One region of the Idiomarina sp. genome, then DNA from elsewhere that is predicted to be linked to it. Evidence: predicted binding sites of a transcription regulator. Region 1 holds the regulator's gene; the other holds the start of a gene.
What was found. The regulator NrdR, encoded in region 1, represses ribonucleotide reductase genes. The targets are predictions, from matches to a motif close to AAACACNANATNTNGTGTTT.
Positions count from the first base shown of each region.

Region 2: nrdA (class 1a ribonucleoside-diphosphate reductase subunit alpha) is a predicted target of NrdR. The motif match lies at 4,245-4,264, and genes of this name have one in related genera.

Region 1 covers NZ_CP080268.1:303,874-312,041, forward strand. The annotation lists gene ettA (energy-dependent translational throttle protein EttA) at 1-804, opposite strand, end outside; gene glyA (serine hydroxymethyltransferase) at 1,001-2,257, shown strand; gene nrdR (transcriptional regulator NrdR) at 2,284-2,733, shown strand; gene ribD (bifunctional diaminohydroxyphosphoribosylaminopyrimidine deaminase/5-amino-6-(5-phosphoribosylamino)uracil reductase RibD) at 2,726-3,853, shown strand; gene ribBA (bifunctional 3,4-dihydroxy-2-butanone-4-phosphate synthase/GTP cyclohydrolase II) at 3,862-4,974, shown strand; gene KZ771_RS01515 (2-dehydropantoate 2-reductase) at 4,917-5,861, opposite strand; gene KZ771_RS01520 (MFS transporter) at 5,851-7,182, opposite strand; gene KZ771_RS01525 (peptidylprolyl isomerase) at 7,182-7,793, opposite strand; gene KZ771_RS01530 (YajG family lipoprotein) at 7,828-8,168, opposite strand, start outside.
Region 2 covers NZ_CP080268.1:885,998-894,165, reverse strand. The annotation lists gene gyrA (DNA topoisomerase (ATP-hydrolyzing) subunit A) at 1-2,392, opposite strand, end outside; gene ubiG (bifunctional 2-polyprenyl-6-hydroxyphenol methylase/3-demethylubiquinol 3-O-methyltransferase UbiG) at 2,562-3,293, shown strand; gene gph (phosphoglycolate phosphatase) at 3,320-4,003, shown strand; gene nrdA (class 1a ribonucleoside-diphosphate reductase subunit alpha) at 4,302-6,638, shown strand; gene nrdB (class Ia ribonucleoside-diphosphate reductase subunit beta) at 6,656-7,789, shown strand; gene yfaE (class I ribonucleotide reductase maintenance protein YfaE) at 7,802-8,065, shown strand.

The DNA of each region.
Region 1 (8,168 bases):
GGTGCGTTGGCGCGCTTTTTCCTGGCGCTCTTCCTGTTCCAGGCGTTTCTCTTTTTGCTCCAGCCAGCTGGAGTAGTTGCCTTCCCAGGGGATGCCATAACCACGGTCCAGCTCCAGGATCCAGCCGGCAACATTGTCGAGGAAATAACGGTCGTGGGTAATGGCTACCACGGTACCGTTGTAATCGTGCAGGAAGCGCTCCAGCCAGGCTACAGATTCAGCATCTAAGTGGTTAGTTGGTTCGTCCAGCAACAACATGTCAGGTTTGGACAGCAGCAGGCGGCAAATGGCTACGCGGCGACGTTCACCACCGGATAAGTTGCCAATTTTAGCATCCCATTGTGGTAACCGCAGGGCATCCGCTGCACGCTCCAGAATGTTATCAATATTGTGGCCGTCTTTCGCCTGCAATAATGCCTCTAACTCGCCTTGTTCTTTTGATAGTGCGTCAAAGTCAGCGTTTTCATCCGCATAGGCAGCGTAAATCTCATCCAGCCGGGTTAGCGCCTCTTTAACATCGGCAACGGCTTCTTCAACCGTTGCTTTTACGGTTTTTTCTTCGTCCAGCTGCGGCTCTTGCGGCAGATAGCCAATTTTAATACCGGCTAGCGGGCGCGCTTCGCCCTCAAAGTCCTGATCAACGCCGGCCATAATGCGCAGTAGCGTTGATTTACCAGCACCGTTTAAACCGAGTACGCCGATTTTAGCGCCCGGGAAAAATGATAATGAAATATCTTTTAGAATCGTCTTTTTGGGGGGAACAACCTTGCTCACCCGCGACATAGAATAAATGTATTGCGCCATGCGACGAACAATCCTTGCATTGCTGTAAAAAGTTGTCCCTAGTTTAATGCCAAATGGGGTAAATGCCCAAATTTGTTTGATGAGTCTAACTAGGCATTAGTTGTCGTTTTAGGTTAAAATGGCGGCACTATTGAGTCGTTAAGATTCGCAGTCATGATGGAAGTTAGCCATCGCAAACCGTTAAGTGGGAGCTGTAATGCAAAAATCGCAACACAATATCGCTGAATTTGATGCTGAACTTTGGGACGCTATGAGCAAAGAAGTCGAGCGTCAGGAGCAACACATTGAACTGATCGCATCAGAAAACTACACCAGCCAGCGTGTGATGGAAGCTCAAGGCTCGCAGTTAACGAATAAGTATGCCGAGGGTTATCCGCATAAACGCTACTATGGTGGCTGTGAATACGTTGATATCGTAGAGGACCTGGCGATTGAGCGCGCCAAAGAGCTATTCGGCGCCAAGTACGCTAACGTACAACCGCACTCGGGTTCACAAGCCAACACGGCTGCGTTTATGGCGTTGATGGAAGCCGGTGATACTTTTCTGGGTATGAGCCTGGCGCATGGTGGCCACTTAACTCACGGTTCAAGTGTTAACTTCTCGGGCAAACTCTATAACGCGGTGGCTTATGGTCTTTCCGAAGAGACTGGCGAAATTGATTACGAAGAAGTTGAGCGTTTAGCTAAAGAACACCAGCCTAAAGTTATTGTTGCAGGTTTTTCAGCCTATTCCGGTATTGTCGACTGGCAGCGTTTTCGCGAAATTGCTGATGCAGTCGGCGCCTATTTATTGGTTGATATGGCACACGTTGCCGGTTTGGTTGCCGCAGGTGTTTATCCTAGCCCAATACCATTCGCAGACGTGGTCACCACCACCACACACAAAACGTTAGCCGGACCGCGTAGCGGCCTGATTTTGTCGGGTAAAGACGACGAAAAACTGCACAAGAAATTGAACAGTGCGGTATTCCCGGGCAATCAGGGTGGTCCACTGATGCACGTGATTGCGGCTAAAGCGGTCGCATTCAAAGAAGCCTTGCAGCCTGAGTTTAAGAGCTATCAAGAGCAGGTGCTGAAAAATGCCAACGTGATGGTCGAAACACTGCAGCAGCGTGGTTATAAAATTGTTTCAAACGGTACTCAGAATCATCTGTTCCTGGTCGATTTGATCGATAAGGATATCACCGGTAAAGATGCTGATGCGGCCTTAGGTCGTGCGTTTATCACGGTCAATAAAAATGCTGTGCCTAATGACCCGCGGTCGCCGTTTGTGACCTCAGGGTTACGTCTGGGAACACCGGCCATTACCCGTCGCGGTTTTAAAGATGCTGAGGCAAAACAGGTGGCAAACTGGATTTGTGATGTCTTAGACGATATTAACAACGAAGACACGATCAACGCAGTGCGTGAGCAGGTTAAAGCGCTGTGTGCAAATTTTCCGGTTTATAAATAACGCGGCAAGCTAAACGGAGAACACCGATGCACTGTCCATTTTGCGGCACCCAAGACACAAAAGTGATTGATTCGCGACTGGTCGCGGATGGAGCATCGGTGCGCCGGCGGCGCGAGTGTAATCACTGCAAGGAGCGTTTTACTACGTTCGAAACAGCTGAGTTGATTATGCCGCGCGTGATCAAATCTGACGGCAGCCGGGAACCTTTTAACGAAGATAAACTTCGCAACGGCTTGCTAAGGGCACTGGAAAAACGTCCGGTAAGCCTGGAACTGATGGAACAGGCGATTAATAAAATTAAGTCAGCCATACGTGCTACCGGTGAACGCGAAATCAGTAGCGACTTCATTGGTAATCAGGTAATGGATAACCTTAAGCAAATTGATAAAGTGGCTTATGTTCGCTTTGCTTCTGTCTATCGCTCGTTTGAGGATATTCGCGAGTTTGGCGAGGAGATAGCGCGCCTTAATGATTAGCGAGCAAAGTCAGCTTGACCACCAGATGATGCATCGGGCGCTGGAACTCGGACGTCGCGGCATCCTGACCACGTCGCCAAATCCAGCAGTCGGTTGTGTATTAACGCAAAATAACCGTATTGTCGGCGAAGGCTGGCACCAAAAAGCCGGGCAAGCTCATGCCGAGGTGAATGCCATCACTGCGGCCGGCGTCGAGGCGAAAGGTGCTACCGCTTATGTCACCCTTGAACCCTGCAGTCACTTTGGCCGCACCCCACCGTGCGTTAATGCATTGATTGATGCTCAGGTTAAGCGTGTGGTGGTGGCGATGCAGGATCCTAACCCGCAGGTTGCGGGAACAGGTATTGCCAATTTGCGGAAGGCCGGCATTGAAGTGCAGGTTGGTGTGTTAGAGGACGCCGCTAAAGCCTTAAATCCGGGTTTTATTCACCGCATGACGACCCAATTGCCGCTGTTACGATTAAAAATGGCAACGTCGTTAGATGCCAGAACCGCATTAGCCAATGGCAAAAGTCAGTGGATTACCTCAGCGGCCGCGCGCTCAGATGTACAATTTTGGCGTGCCCAGGCCGATGCAATTTTGACCGGTGCTGATACGGTACTGGCAGATAATCCAAGGTTAACGGTGCGGGCAGAACAGTGGCCGGCGACGAGAGAGCTGCCGACGCCGCTAAAACAGCCGATTCGGGTAGTCATTGACGGCCAGAATCGTATTCATGACGATTTGCAATTATTTGCCTCGGAGGCACCGGTATGGTTAATACGCCATACTGAGGCTAATGCCAGCCGCCACCCGCATTGTCACCAGGTCATCGTTAAAAAGAGCGCTGATAATAAAATAGATTTACATGATGCCATGCTGGAGCTGGCGCTGCGCGAGGTTAATTTAGTCTGGACTGAATGTGGTGCGAGCCTGGCCGGTGCGTTGTTGCAACAACAGCTGGTGCAGCAACTATTTTTATATCAATCCACGCAGCTATTAGGCCCGACTGCCAGGGCTGCTTTGGAGCTCGGGGAATTTACAGAACTGTCTCAAGCGCCGCAATTTATCATCACAGATCGGCGCACTATTGGCAGCGATAATCGTATTATTGCGACGCCAAAACAGGAACAAAAATAAGGGTAACTATGTCACTGCATACCACAGAAGAAATTATTGAAGATATTCGTCAGGGCAAAATGGTTATCCTGATGGATGACGAAGACCGTGAAAATGAAGGTGATTTAATTATCGCAGCGGACTGTGTTACACCCGAAGCGGTTAATTTTATGGCACGCTACGGCCGCGGTTTGATTTGCCTGACGTTAACGGAAGAGCGTTGTAAACAACTGAACCTGCCACTTATGGTCGACAAAAATAACGCACCTTATGCGACTAACTTTACGGTTTCTATCGAAGCTGCGGAAGGCGTGACCACCGGAATTTCAGCGGCCGATCGGGCTAAAACGGTTAAAGATGCGGTGGCCAAAGATGCGAAACCTGAAGATCTGGTGATGCCGGGTCACATTTTTCCGCTAAAAGCCAAGCAGGGTGGGGTATTGAACCGCGCCGGTCACACCGAAGCGGGTTGTGACCTGGCCAGGCTGGCAGGCTTTGAGCCGGCCTCGGTTATCGTTGAAGTACTCAACGAAGACGGCACCATGGCGCGTCGCCCGGATTTAGAAAAGTTCGCCACAGAGCATGATATTAAAATCGGCACCATCGCAGATTTGATCGAGTATCGCTCGATGAAAGAAAAAACCGTAACCCGGGTTGCTGAATGTCGGTTACCGACCAGTGCCGGTGAGTTTACCCTGGTAACTTATCAGGACTCGATTGATCAACAGGTTCACCATGCTTTGGTGCATGGCGACATTGACGCAGACAAGCCGACCAATGTGCGAGTGCATTTGCAGGACACCTTTCATGATACCTTGCTAACCGAGCGTGCCGCAAAACGCAGCTGGCCAATTTACAAAGCGATGAAATACCTGGCAGAAAACGATGGCGTGCTGGTGATTATTGGTCGTCAGCAAAGCGCTGATGATATCATCGCACAGGTAAAAGAGTTCGAAGCGCAGGACCACGGCGAGCATCAACCGACAGCGTCAGCTTCTAATGCGTCGCGCAACGTAGGACTGGGTTCGCAAATCCTTGCCGACCTGGGTATTCACCAAATGCACTTGATGAGCTCACCTAAACGCTATTCGGCGTTGTCAGGTTTTGGTCTTGAGGTTGTCGACTTTATCGAAGACAAGTAACTTGCGCCTAAGGCGCAAGTCACCTTCTTGTGCAAGGGAACACTTAATCCATGCTGGCCTGCTTTTTCTACGATAAAGCCGTTCATGGCGTAAATTTCGGTAGGACGTTGATTGTCAACGTCCACCAGCATGGATGAGCGATTTTTGGCGGTGGCGTTAATCACCGCATCCACCCTCTGTTGGGCCGAATCAAAATCAATGTCCTGACCCTCAGCGGCAGCTACTGCTATAAACTCCTCAATTAAAGCATCTTTCTCAGCCCGGAAGCGTGATTCCGCCAGCGCGCCGTTATTAACCCGGTATATTGCCGTTAATGGATTGATAACACAGTTAATTAGTAGCTTCTGCCACTGGCGTCGCTGAATGTCTTCAACCACAGATAAGGGGGCAAATGCAGTTTTGAGCAGCTGCTGAATTGTGTCGGGTAATAATTGTTGCTGATTAACCGCAGACTGAGCCAACCAACTCTCGCCATCGCCGTTTTTTGTTATCGCGTAACCATCGCGGCTTGCGGCCTGTGTGGTCAATAGCGCAAACAGCGGACGCTTGCTGGCAATATCTGACATGCCATTGTGGCTTATAATTACCGGGCAATTAGCATCAATGTTGAGCTGGTCGAGGCGCTGCAATGCATTGCTGAGGTCATAAGATTTAACTGCCAGTATAACCGCATCGATGCGTTGCCCGGCCGAAAAAACCGGAGTTTGGTAATGCCGGCAGCTGCTTCCTTTAGTCAACGACCAATCGATGCAAGTGTGCTGCGCTGCTGTTCGTGTCAACCAATGCACTGACTGTTGCTGTTCAAGCAGGCCTGCCCCGATCAAACCACTGATTGCCCCGGGACCTGTCACCAGCCAATTCAACTTTGAGCTTGTTTCAGCGTTCATCGCGCAAGCTCTCTAAGTGAGTCAGGGTATGGCGGATATGCCACAAAAATGCCAGGCTGGGTAACACCATAATTGCGGTTAAGAAGAAGAATAACGCCCAGTTACCATCCAGTGCATCGACAACCGCGCCACTGTATGTGGATAACAATGTTCTGCCTAAGGTTCCCAAGGATGCCATCAGCGCATATTGTGAGGCAGTGAAAGTGCGATTACAAAGTAGGCTGATAAAGGCGACAAAGGCGACTGTTGACCAGGCGCTGGTAAAGCCGTCAATAATTACCGCACTCAAAAACAGCGATTCGCTAGGTCCGGCAAAAGCAATCCAGGAAAACATCAGGTTGGACGCAGACATGGCTAATCCACCCAGGAATAAGCCTTTAACTATGCCCATGCGCAGGTTAACGGCGCTTCCCAATAAAGCAAACACGATAGTCACCCACCAGGTAACCAGCTTTGAGTAAGTGCCAATTTGCTCGTTGCTAAAACCGATTTCTTTATAAAAAACAATCGACATACGGCCCAAAAAGGCTTCGCCGATTTTAAATAAAAAGATGAACAGCAGCACAGAAACTGCAAACTTAATGCCGCTCCGCATAAAAAACTCGCGAATAGGCGCGATCACGATATGCTGCAGCCGTTCCAGCCAGTTGGTCCGGGCTTTGTCGCCGAGACTGTCTTGTTGATGGTATGTTGTCTTGCGCACCACTAACACCATGATGCCAATGACCAGCATGATACCTGCCAACACGGCGTAGGCATGCTGCCATAATACTTCGGTACTATCGACAATAAAGAAGGGTATCGCCCCCAAGCCGGCGTAGCCGGTCCACCAACCGGCGGTAGCCATAGCAGCACCGGCGCTTTGCAAACGGCCTTCGGTTACTGCGAATGATTCAATGCGGTAGGCATCGATGGCAATGTCCTGAGTTGCAGAACTAATGGCGATAGCCATTGCTAACAGGCCAACCAGGTGTACGTTATCGGTAACATCCAGTCCGGAAAGCGCAAAGCAGGCGGCGACAATGACTAATTGACACAGTAAGATCCAACTGCGGCGCTGCCCTAACCAACGAGCCAATAAGGGAATTTTTAAGGAGTCGACTAACGGCGACCACAAAAAATTAATCGAGTATGCGCTAAAAACGGCACCAAAGTAGCCAATGACTGAGCGTGTCATGCCGGCTTCCTGCAGCCACGCGGACAGCGCTGAGCCAATCATCACCCAGGGAAAACCACTGGCAATGCCGAGCATAAAAATGACCAGCACCCGGGGCTGTAAATATACCCGCAAATCCTGACCGAAGGACGCCGAAGCTGCCATCAGTTTGCCGGCACTACTTCAATGCGTTTTAATACCGGCGGCTCAGCGGGGACATCACGCCAACCGGTCTCTTTGTCGTAGGGAAGAGATTCGATTTTAGCCAGCTGCTCTAATACATCTAAGCCGTCAACAACGCGCCCGAAAACGGTATAGCCCCAATCGCCACTGTCCGGGTCGAGTGAGGTGTTTTCATTCAGATTAAAGAAAAACTGACGCGTCGCCGTATGCGGTTTTCGTTCACGGGCCATAGCAATGGTGCCATAGGTATTAAGCAAGCCATTGCCGGATTCGTTTACGATGGTTTCGAAGGTTGGCTTAGCCTGGAAGTCAGCATCATAACCACCTCCCTGCAAGACAAAATCAGGCACCAGGCGATGAAAGATAGTACCGTTGTACTGGGCTTTTTTAACGTAGCGGAAAAAATTCTCGACGGTTAACGGCGCTGCTTCGCGGTTAAGCTCTACGGTAATATCACCGGCGCTGGTGACAAAAACAACACGCGGGAATGGGTTATCAGGTTGTACCTGAGCCGCTGCCGGAGCGACAATACTTGCCGTTAGCAGGACCAACGCAAGGAAACTTTTAACTGTCGAGAACCTCGTCATCACCATGTTATTCTCCCTATGATTTTTTTCTTCTTGGTTTCTATTCGTTATCTCTGATGCGCAATTTAGGGTCGTTACTGATGTCAGTCAGAACCCTCGCCAGTAATGCAGAGAATTCGCGCTCGATAACCGCTTCATCGGCACGTCCTATGGCGCTGGACTCTGCCCGACCACGATACACATTGCTGTAACGTCGGTTATTATTAATTGCCGTAACACGCAACTCAATTTCATGTTTCAGCTGATACTTCAATGCGCTGCTGGTGCCTTCAACCATTGCTTCTTCAATAGTGATAATCCATTGTAAGTTGCCATTAGTGGTTGGTTTTACCAGCGTCTGAAGAGCTCCCTCAATGGTAGCTTTTAGCGGCACGGAGGGAG
Region 2 (8,168 bases), 580 kb from region 1:
CGTTGCCATCAATAACTTCCATAGCACCGACTACAATGCCGTTGCGCTCACTGACTTTTATTGATACCACGCCCTTGGTAGCGCGCGATTTAGTCGGATAATCACCAACGGGTGTACGTTTACCATAGCCGTTTTCGGTTACCGTAAGAATCGCAGCCTCGGCTTCTTCGTAAGTACGCGGAACAATCAGCGAGACAACCCGTTGTCCATCCTCTAACCGAATACCACGCACACCGGTAGCAGTACGACCCATCGAACGCACTTGATCTTCTTTAAAGCGAACGACTTTGCCGGCATCCGAGAACAACATAATTTCTTGTTCGCCATCGGTGATATCAACACCAATAAGCTCATCACCATCATTTAGATTTAGTGCAATAATGCCACCGTTACGTGGGCGCGAATATTCAGGTAATGGCGTTTTCTTAACGGTGCCGTTTTTGGTCGCCATAATGACGAACTTGTCTTCCGGATAATCCCGGGTCGGCAGAATAGCGGTAATGCGTTCATCCGACTCCAGCGGTAACAAGTTTACAATCGGTTTACCGCGAGACGCGCGACTTGCCAATGGCAACTGGTAAACCTTCATCCAGTAAATGCGACCATAGGTTGAGAAGCACAAAATCGTATCGTGGGTGTTTGCTACCCATAGTCGCTCAATGAAGTCTTCGTCCTTCATTTTAGTGGCCGCTTTGCCTTTGCCGCCACGGCGTTGTGCTTCGTATTCGGTCAACGGCTGATACTTGACATAGCCTTCGTGCGACAGTGTCACCACAACGTCTTCTTCGTTAATCAGGTCTTCCATACTGATGTCGTGCGCCGCCGCTGTTATCTCGGTTTTACGCTCGTCACCAAAGTTGGCCCGTACTTCGACCAACTCTTCGGTAATAACTTCCATTAACCGTTCGCTGGAGCGCAAGATGTGCAATAGCTCCGCGATTTGATCAAGAATGCCTTTATATTCTTCGAGAATTTTTTCGTGCTCGAGACCGGTTAGTTTATGCAAGCGCAAGTCAAGAATGGCCTGAGCCTGTTCTTCAGTCAGGTAATAGTTGCCGTCACGAATACCGTATTCTTCCGGTAAATGATCAGGACGTGCCGCATCAACGCCAGCACCCTCGAGCATCGCTGCCACATGACCCAACTGCCAGCTGCGCGAGGTTAATCCCTGCTTAGCTTCTGCCGGCGTCGGTGAGTGACGAATTAATTCAATAACTTCATCGATATTAGCCAGCGCAATAGCCAGGCCTTCTAATATGTGCGCACGCTCACGGGCTTTGCGTAACTCATAAACCGAGCGGCGGGTAACAACCTCGCGACGATGACGCACGAATGCGTTGAGCATGTCATACAGATTAAACAGTTTTGGCTGGCCTTTATCCAGCGCCACCATGTTAATGCCGAAAACAACCTGCATCTGGGTATTGGCATACAAGTGATTCAATACCACTTCAGCAACATCCCCACGCCGAATTTCGATAACGATGCGCATGCCGTCTTTATCTGACTCGTCACGCAGACCGCTGATACCCTCGAGTCGTTTTTCTTTGACTAACTCGGCGATCTTCTCGATTAAACGTGCTTTGTTAACCTGGTACGGTATTTCCGTCACGATAATGCTTTCGCGGCCGGATTTTTCGTCTACTTCAACTTCGGCTGTGGCGCGCAAGTGAATGCGTCCGCGCCCTGTTTTATAAGCTTCAATAATGCCTGAACGACCGGAAATACTCGCTGCAGTCGGGAAGTCAGGACCCGGAATGAATTCCATCAGCTCATCGATAGTGATGTCCGGGTTTTCAATTAACGCCAAGGTACCGTTAATCACTTCGTTAAGGTTATGCGGCGGAATATTGGTGGCCATACCAACCGCAATACCTGAGGAACCATTAACTAAAAGATTCGGAATACGTGTCGGCAATACATCAGGAATGCGCTCGGTACCGTCATAGTTATCAACAAAATCAACGGTTTCTTTATCAAGGTCCGCTAACAGCTGATGCGCAATTTTTTCCATTCGAATTTCGGTATAACGCATCGCCGCAGCAGAGTCGCCGTCGACTGAACCGAAGTTACCCTGACCATCGACCAAGGTGTAACGCAATGAAAATGGCTGTGCCATACGAACAATCGTATCGTAGACCGCCGAATCGCCGTGCGGGTGATATTTACCGATAACATCACCGACCACACGCGCTGATTTTTTATAGGGCTTGTTAAAGTCATTACGCAATTCGTTCATCGCGAACAAAACGCGTCGGTGAACCGGTTTAAGACCATCGCGCACATCCGGTAACGCACGGCCGACAATGACACTCATCGCATAATCAAGATAAGAACTCTTGAGTTCGTCCTCGATATTAATGGGTGACACTTCTCTGGCAAGATCGCTCATACTGTTGTCCCTAAATCCCTAACAAAATGGCTAACTATTCTGTTTTTATATTGATCTAGCCATTGTACCCATCCGCATGCATGATCGCACCCTCTTTTTAACATTCCTTTGCTGCGGTATGCTATGCGGCACAATGACCGACCGAAGGCGGCGTTAAGCCGGTATAGAAATGATTCAAAATGACCAAAAAAACGTCAATCAAAACGTCGATCCGGCAGAAATCGAAAAGTTTTCAGCGATAGCTTCACGCTGGTGGGATACTGAAGGCGAATTTAAGCCCCTGCATAAAATCAATCCCTTGCGTTTGGACTTTATCGAACAGCATGTCGGCGGTCTATTTGGCAAGCAGGTTGTTGATATAGGCTGTGGCGGTGGTTTACTGACTGAGGGAATGGCTCAACGCGGCGCGAAGGTACGCGGTATCGACTTAGCTGAGCAATCACTGCAAGTTGCGCGCTTACATGCGCTCGAAAGTGAGTTAGACATACCCTACGACTGTATTGCCGCTGAAGACTTTGCTGAACAACACAGCGCTCAATTTGACGTCGTCACCTGTCTGGAAATGCTCGAACACGTGCCCGACCCCGCATCGATTGTCGGTGCCGTAAGCCGTCTGGTTAAGCCCGGCGGTAAGGTGTTGTTCTCTACCCTGAACCGTAACGTTAAAAGCTGGCTGTTAGGCATTTTCGCTGCTGAACATGTACTTAAATGGGTGCCCAAAGGGACCCACGACCATCAGCGTTTTATCAAACCATCTGAGCTACTGGCAATGACTGACCGTTATGGATTGCAGGCAAACGCAATCAATGGCATCGTCTACCATCCGTTACAGGGCTTTAAGCTAAGCCAGCAAGACGTTGACGTTAATTATATCGTTGCGCTGACTAAGCCAGGCGCTTAAACGATAGCGAAACTAAAAGGGCAAACATGACTAACGCAGTTAACGCGGTGCTGTTCGACCTCGATGGCACACTATTAGATACCGCTCCTGACCTGGGTGCGGCACTTAATCACGTGTGCAGATTACATCAACGGCCGCAAGTCAGTGCAGAGCATTTTACCCCTTTTGCCTCGCATGGTTCCCGTGGCCTGCTGAATTTAGTCTTTGACCAGGATATTGCCGGCGACGAAACTAAGCTGCCTCAATTAAGGGAGCAGTTCCTGAGCTATTACAACGATAATATCGCGGTTCATACGCGCCCGTTCGATGGTATCGAGAACCTGTTAAACGCGCTCGATAGCGCAGGCATAAAAACGGCTATCGTCACCAATAAACCAGAAGCACTAACCCAACGTCTGCTCCCTTACTTTGACGCATTTGATCATATCGAAGTCGTTGTGGGCGGCGATACCCTGGACGTAGCAAAACCGCACCCTGAGCCCTTGCTACACGCGGCTAATGCCTTGCAGGTAGATGCCAGCCGGTGTCTATACGTAGGCGATGCCGAACGTGATATTCAAGCCGGTATTAACGCCGGCATGGCGACGGTTCTGGCCGCTTACGGTTATATTAGTGATGACGACCAGCCACAACGCTGGGGTGCGGATTACGTTATTCAAACACCGGCAGAACTATTAGATATCTTATCTATCACCGCCTTAGCGACTTAATTAGTAAGGTAAAGCGTTTTGCTTAGAATATCGCTTTCTAAGAAAGAATTTTAAAAGATAAAAAAATTATAAATACGCAAACGCAAGTGGCTTAAGCGTTTCGACAACCTATCGTAATTTGCAACCAATATTTACACATAATTTCATCTAATTTGACTTGATCGTTGGGTGCGTTACTTCTAGCATACTGAATATCCCAACACCCCTAGATATTGTGTTCATTCGTTAATCAGTGAGGAATTTACACAATATCTTGTGGTTACAACAACATAACAAATAGATAAGAGTCGGCGCTAAAATGAACGATCAACTATTCGTCACTAAACGTAATGGTGAACGCGAACCATTAAACCTCGATAAGATTCACCGTGTCATCATGTGGGCTGCCGAAGGCCTTCACAATGTGTCAGCCTCTCAGGTAGAAATTAAGTCTCATATCCAGTTTTATGATGGGATAAAAACCGAAGATATTCATGAGACGATTATCAAGGCGGCTGCTGATTTAATTTCGGAAGAAGCACCTGACTATCAATACATGGCCGCGCGTCTGGCTATCTTCCATTTGCGTAAACGTGCCTATGGCAAGTTTGAACCGCCACGCTTGTATGACCACGTAAAAAAAATGGTGGCCGAGCATCGCTATGACGAACATCTGTTAACTGACTTCAGTGAACAAGAGTTCGATCAAATGGACGAGATTATCGACCATTGGCGCGATATGAACTTCTCTTACGCGGCGGTAAAACAGCTCGAAAACAAATATCTGGTGCAAAACCGCGTCACCGGCGATATCTATGAAAGTGCGCAGTTCTTATATATTCTGGTTGCAGCATGCTTGTTTGCTAATTATCCAAAAGCAACTCGCATGGACTACATTAAGCGCTTCTATGATGCCACCTCGACATTCAAAATTTCGTTGCCGACGCCTATTATGTCGGGTGTTCGTACACCAACCCGTCAGTTTTCGTCGTGCGTATTAATCGAAACCGGTGACAGCCTGGATTCTATTAACGCCACTGCCAGCGCCATCGTTAAATATGTATCGCAACGCGCAGGTATCGGTATCAATGCGGGTCGAATCCGTGCTTTAGGCAGCCCTATTCGCAACGGCGAAGCATTCCATACCGGTTGTATTCCCTTCTATAAATACTTTCAGACAGCGGTTAAAAGCTGCTCGCAAGGTGGTGTTCGGGGCGGCGCTGCTACCCTCTTCTACCCCTTGTGGCATCTGGAGGTAGAGAACCTACTGGTATTAAAAAATAACCGCGGGGTCGAAGAAAACCGAGTTCGCCACCTGGATTATGGTGTGCAATTTAACCGCGTTATGTACCAGCGCCTGATTAAGGACGATTTCATCACCTTATTCAGCCCATCCGATGTACCGGGGCTTTACGATGCATTCTTTGAAGATCAGGACGAGTTCGAGCGTCTGTATGTTAAGTACGAACAAGACGACAGCATTCGTAAAAAACGCATTAAAGCGATTGAGTTGTTCAGCTTATTCATGCAGGAACGTGCCAGCACAGGCCGCATTTATGTGCAAAACGTTGATCACTGCAATACGCACAGTCCATTCGACTCTAAAGTAGCACCTATTCGCCAAAGTAACCTGTGCTTAGAGATCGCGTTGCCAACTAAGCCATTGAGCCACGTTAATGACGAAGAAGGCGAAATCGCGTTATGTACTTTGTCAGCGTTTAACCTGGGCAAGATCGAAAAACTGGAAGACTTTGAAGAGCTATCTGATTTGGCGGTACGTGCGCTTGATAGCTTACTCGATTATCAAGAGTATCCGGTACCGGCAGCATACAACGCCACCATGAATCGCCGCACCCTGGGTATCGGCGTTATTAACTTTGCCTACTACCTGGCTAAGCACGGCGTTAAGTACTCTGATGGTTCGGCTAACTCTCTGGTGCACCAAACCTTTGAAGCTATCCAGTTTTATCTGATGAAAGCATCGATGAATTTAGCCAAAGAAAAAGGCCAATGTCCTAAGTTTAACGAGACGACTTATTCTAAGGGGATTATGCCAACCGATACCTATAAAAAGGATCTGGATGCATTCTGTAACGAACCTCTGCATCTGGACTGGGATCAGTTGCGTAAAGATATTCAGCAGTATGGTATGCGTAACTCGACCTTGTCAGCATTGATGCCATCAGAAACCTCATCGCAAATTTCCAATGCCACCAATGGTATTGAGCCTCCACGCGGCTTTGTCAGCGTTAAAGCCTCTAAAGATGGCGTAACCAAACAAGTGGTGCCGGATTACGAAAACCTAAAAGACAAGTACGAGCTGCTTTGGCAGATCCCGGATAACAAGGGTTACCTGCAATTAGTCGGAATTATGCAAAAGTTCGTTGATCAGACTATCTCGGCGAACACTAACTATGACCCGAGTAAGTTTGATGCCGGCAAAGTACCTATGAAGCAATTGCTACAGGACTTGTTAACAGCATACAAGATGGGCGTTAAAACATTGTATTACCACAATACCCGTGATGGCGCCGCAGATAATCAGGCAGATATTGCTGAAGGTCGCAAGCAAGCCAATAAACCACAAGCGCAGAGCCCTGCCGAAGTCATTATCGAAGAAGACGATGACTGTGCCGGTGGCGCTTGTAAGATTTAAGCAAAGGAGTTTGTTTCGTGTCGTATTCAACCTTTAGTCAAGAACAAAGCAACCCGTTAACCGAACCGATGTTTTTCGGCAACTCGGTTAACGTTGCCCGCTATGACCAGCAAAAACACAGTATTTTCGAAAAGCTTATCGAAAAACAAATTAGCTTTTTCTGGCGCCCGGAAGAAGTCGATGTGAGCCGTGACCGTGTTGATTTTAACAAGTTAACCGCCAGTGAACGGCATGTATTTATCTCCAACTTAAAGTACCAGACGCTGCTGGACTCGATTCAAGGCCGTAGCCCTAACATCGCGCTGCTGCCTATTGTTTCGATTCCTGAATTGGAGACCTGGATAGAAACCTGGTCATTTTTCGAGACCATTCACTCACGCTCGTATACGCACATACTGCGTAACTTATTCAGTGACCCGAGCGAAGTATTTGAGGATATCGTTATTAACGAGCAGATAAAAATGCGCGCTAACGATATTTCGCAATACTACGATGACCTGATTTTTTACACGCAGCTTTGGCAGACTCATGGCGAGGGTGAAGTTGAGATCGACGGTACCGTGCATAACGTGACTAAGCGCGAGCTTAAGAAAAAACTGTTCCTGTGTATTAACTCCGTTAACGCGCTAGAAGCGGTTCGTTTTTACGTTAGTTTTGCTTGTACCTTTGCTTTTGCTGAGCGTGAATTGATGGAAGGCAATGCCAAAATCATTCGACTGATTGCACGCGACGAAAACGTTCATCTGACCTCGACTCAGCATATGATCAACCTATGGCAATACGGTGAAGACGATCCTGAAATGCAGGAAATTGCCGAAGAATTGCGCGACGATGCGTACAACATTTTCATGACCGCCGTTAAACAAGAAAAGCAATGGGCGCATTATCTATTTAAAGATGGCTCTATGATTGGTCTTAACGAAAGCATGTTGTGCCAGTACGTCGAGTACATTGCTAACTTGCGCATGCAGGCGATTGGCTTTGATGCGCCCTTCCCTGAACAGCGTTCCAACCCACTACCGTGGATGAATAAATACCTGGTATCCGATAACGTGCAGGTTGCACCACAAGAGGCGGAAATCAGCTCTTACCTGGTGGGTCAGATCGATAGTAGCGTTGATGCCTCAGACTTAGGTGATTTTGACTTATAAGTTAACCACACCATGAGTCAAACTATCTTTAAGGTAAAAGTTAACGGAGAGCACGAGCTCTCCGTTGATGCATCTGAAGGCACCTTACTTGAGGCCCTTGAAGCGCATCAGCTAGAGGTTCATTACCATTGTAAAAGTGGCTTTTGTGGTGCCTGCCGTTCTACCTTAAAAAGTGGCAGTGTCCGTTATATCAATGAACCACTGGCGTACGTTCGTAAAGGCGACATTTTACCGTGCTGCTGTGTGCCTACCAGCGATCTTGATTTAGATCATTAACGTAGTGTTATCTCGAATCTATCTGTTTTTTCGATAAGACTAATCGCAATCATGCATTGTGAAAGTGGCATTAAAAATGGATAATGTGCACAAAGTTTAAACG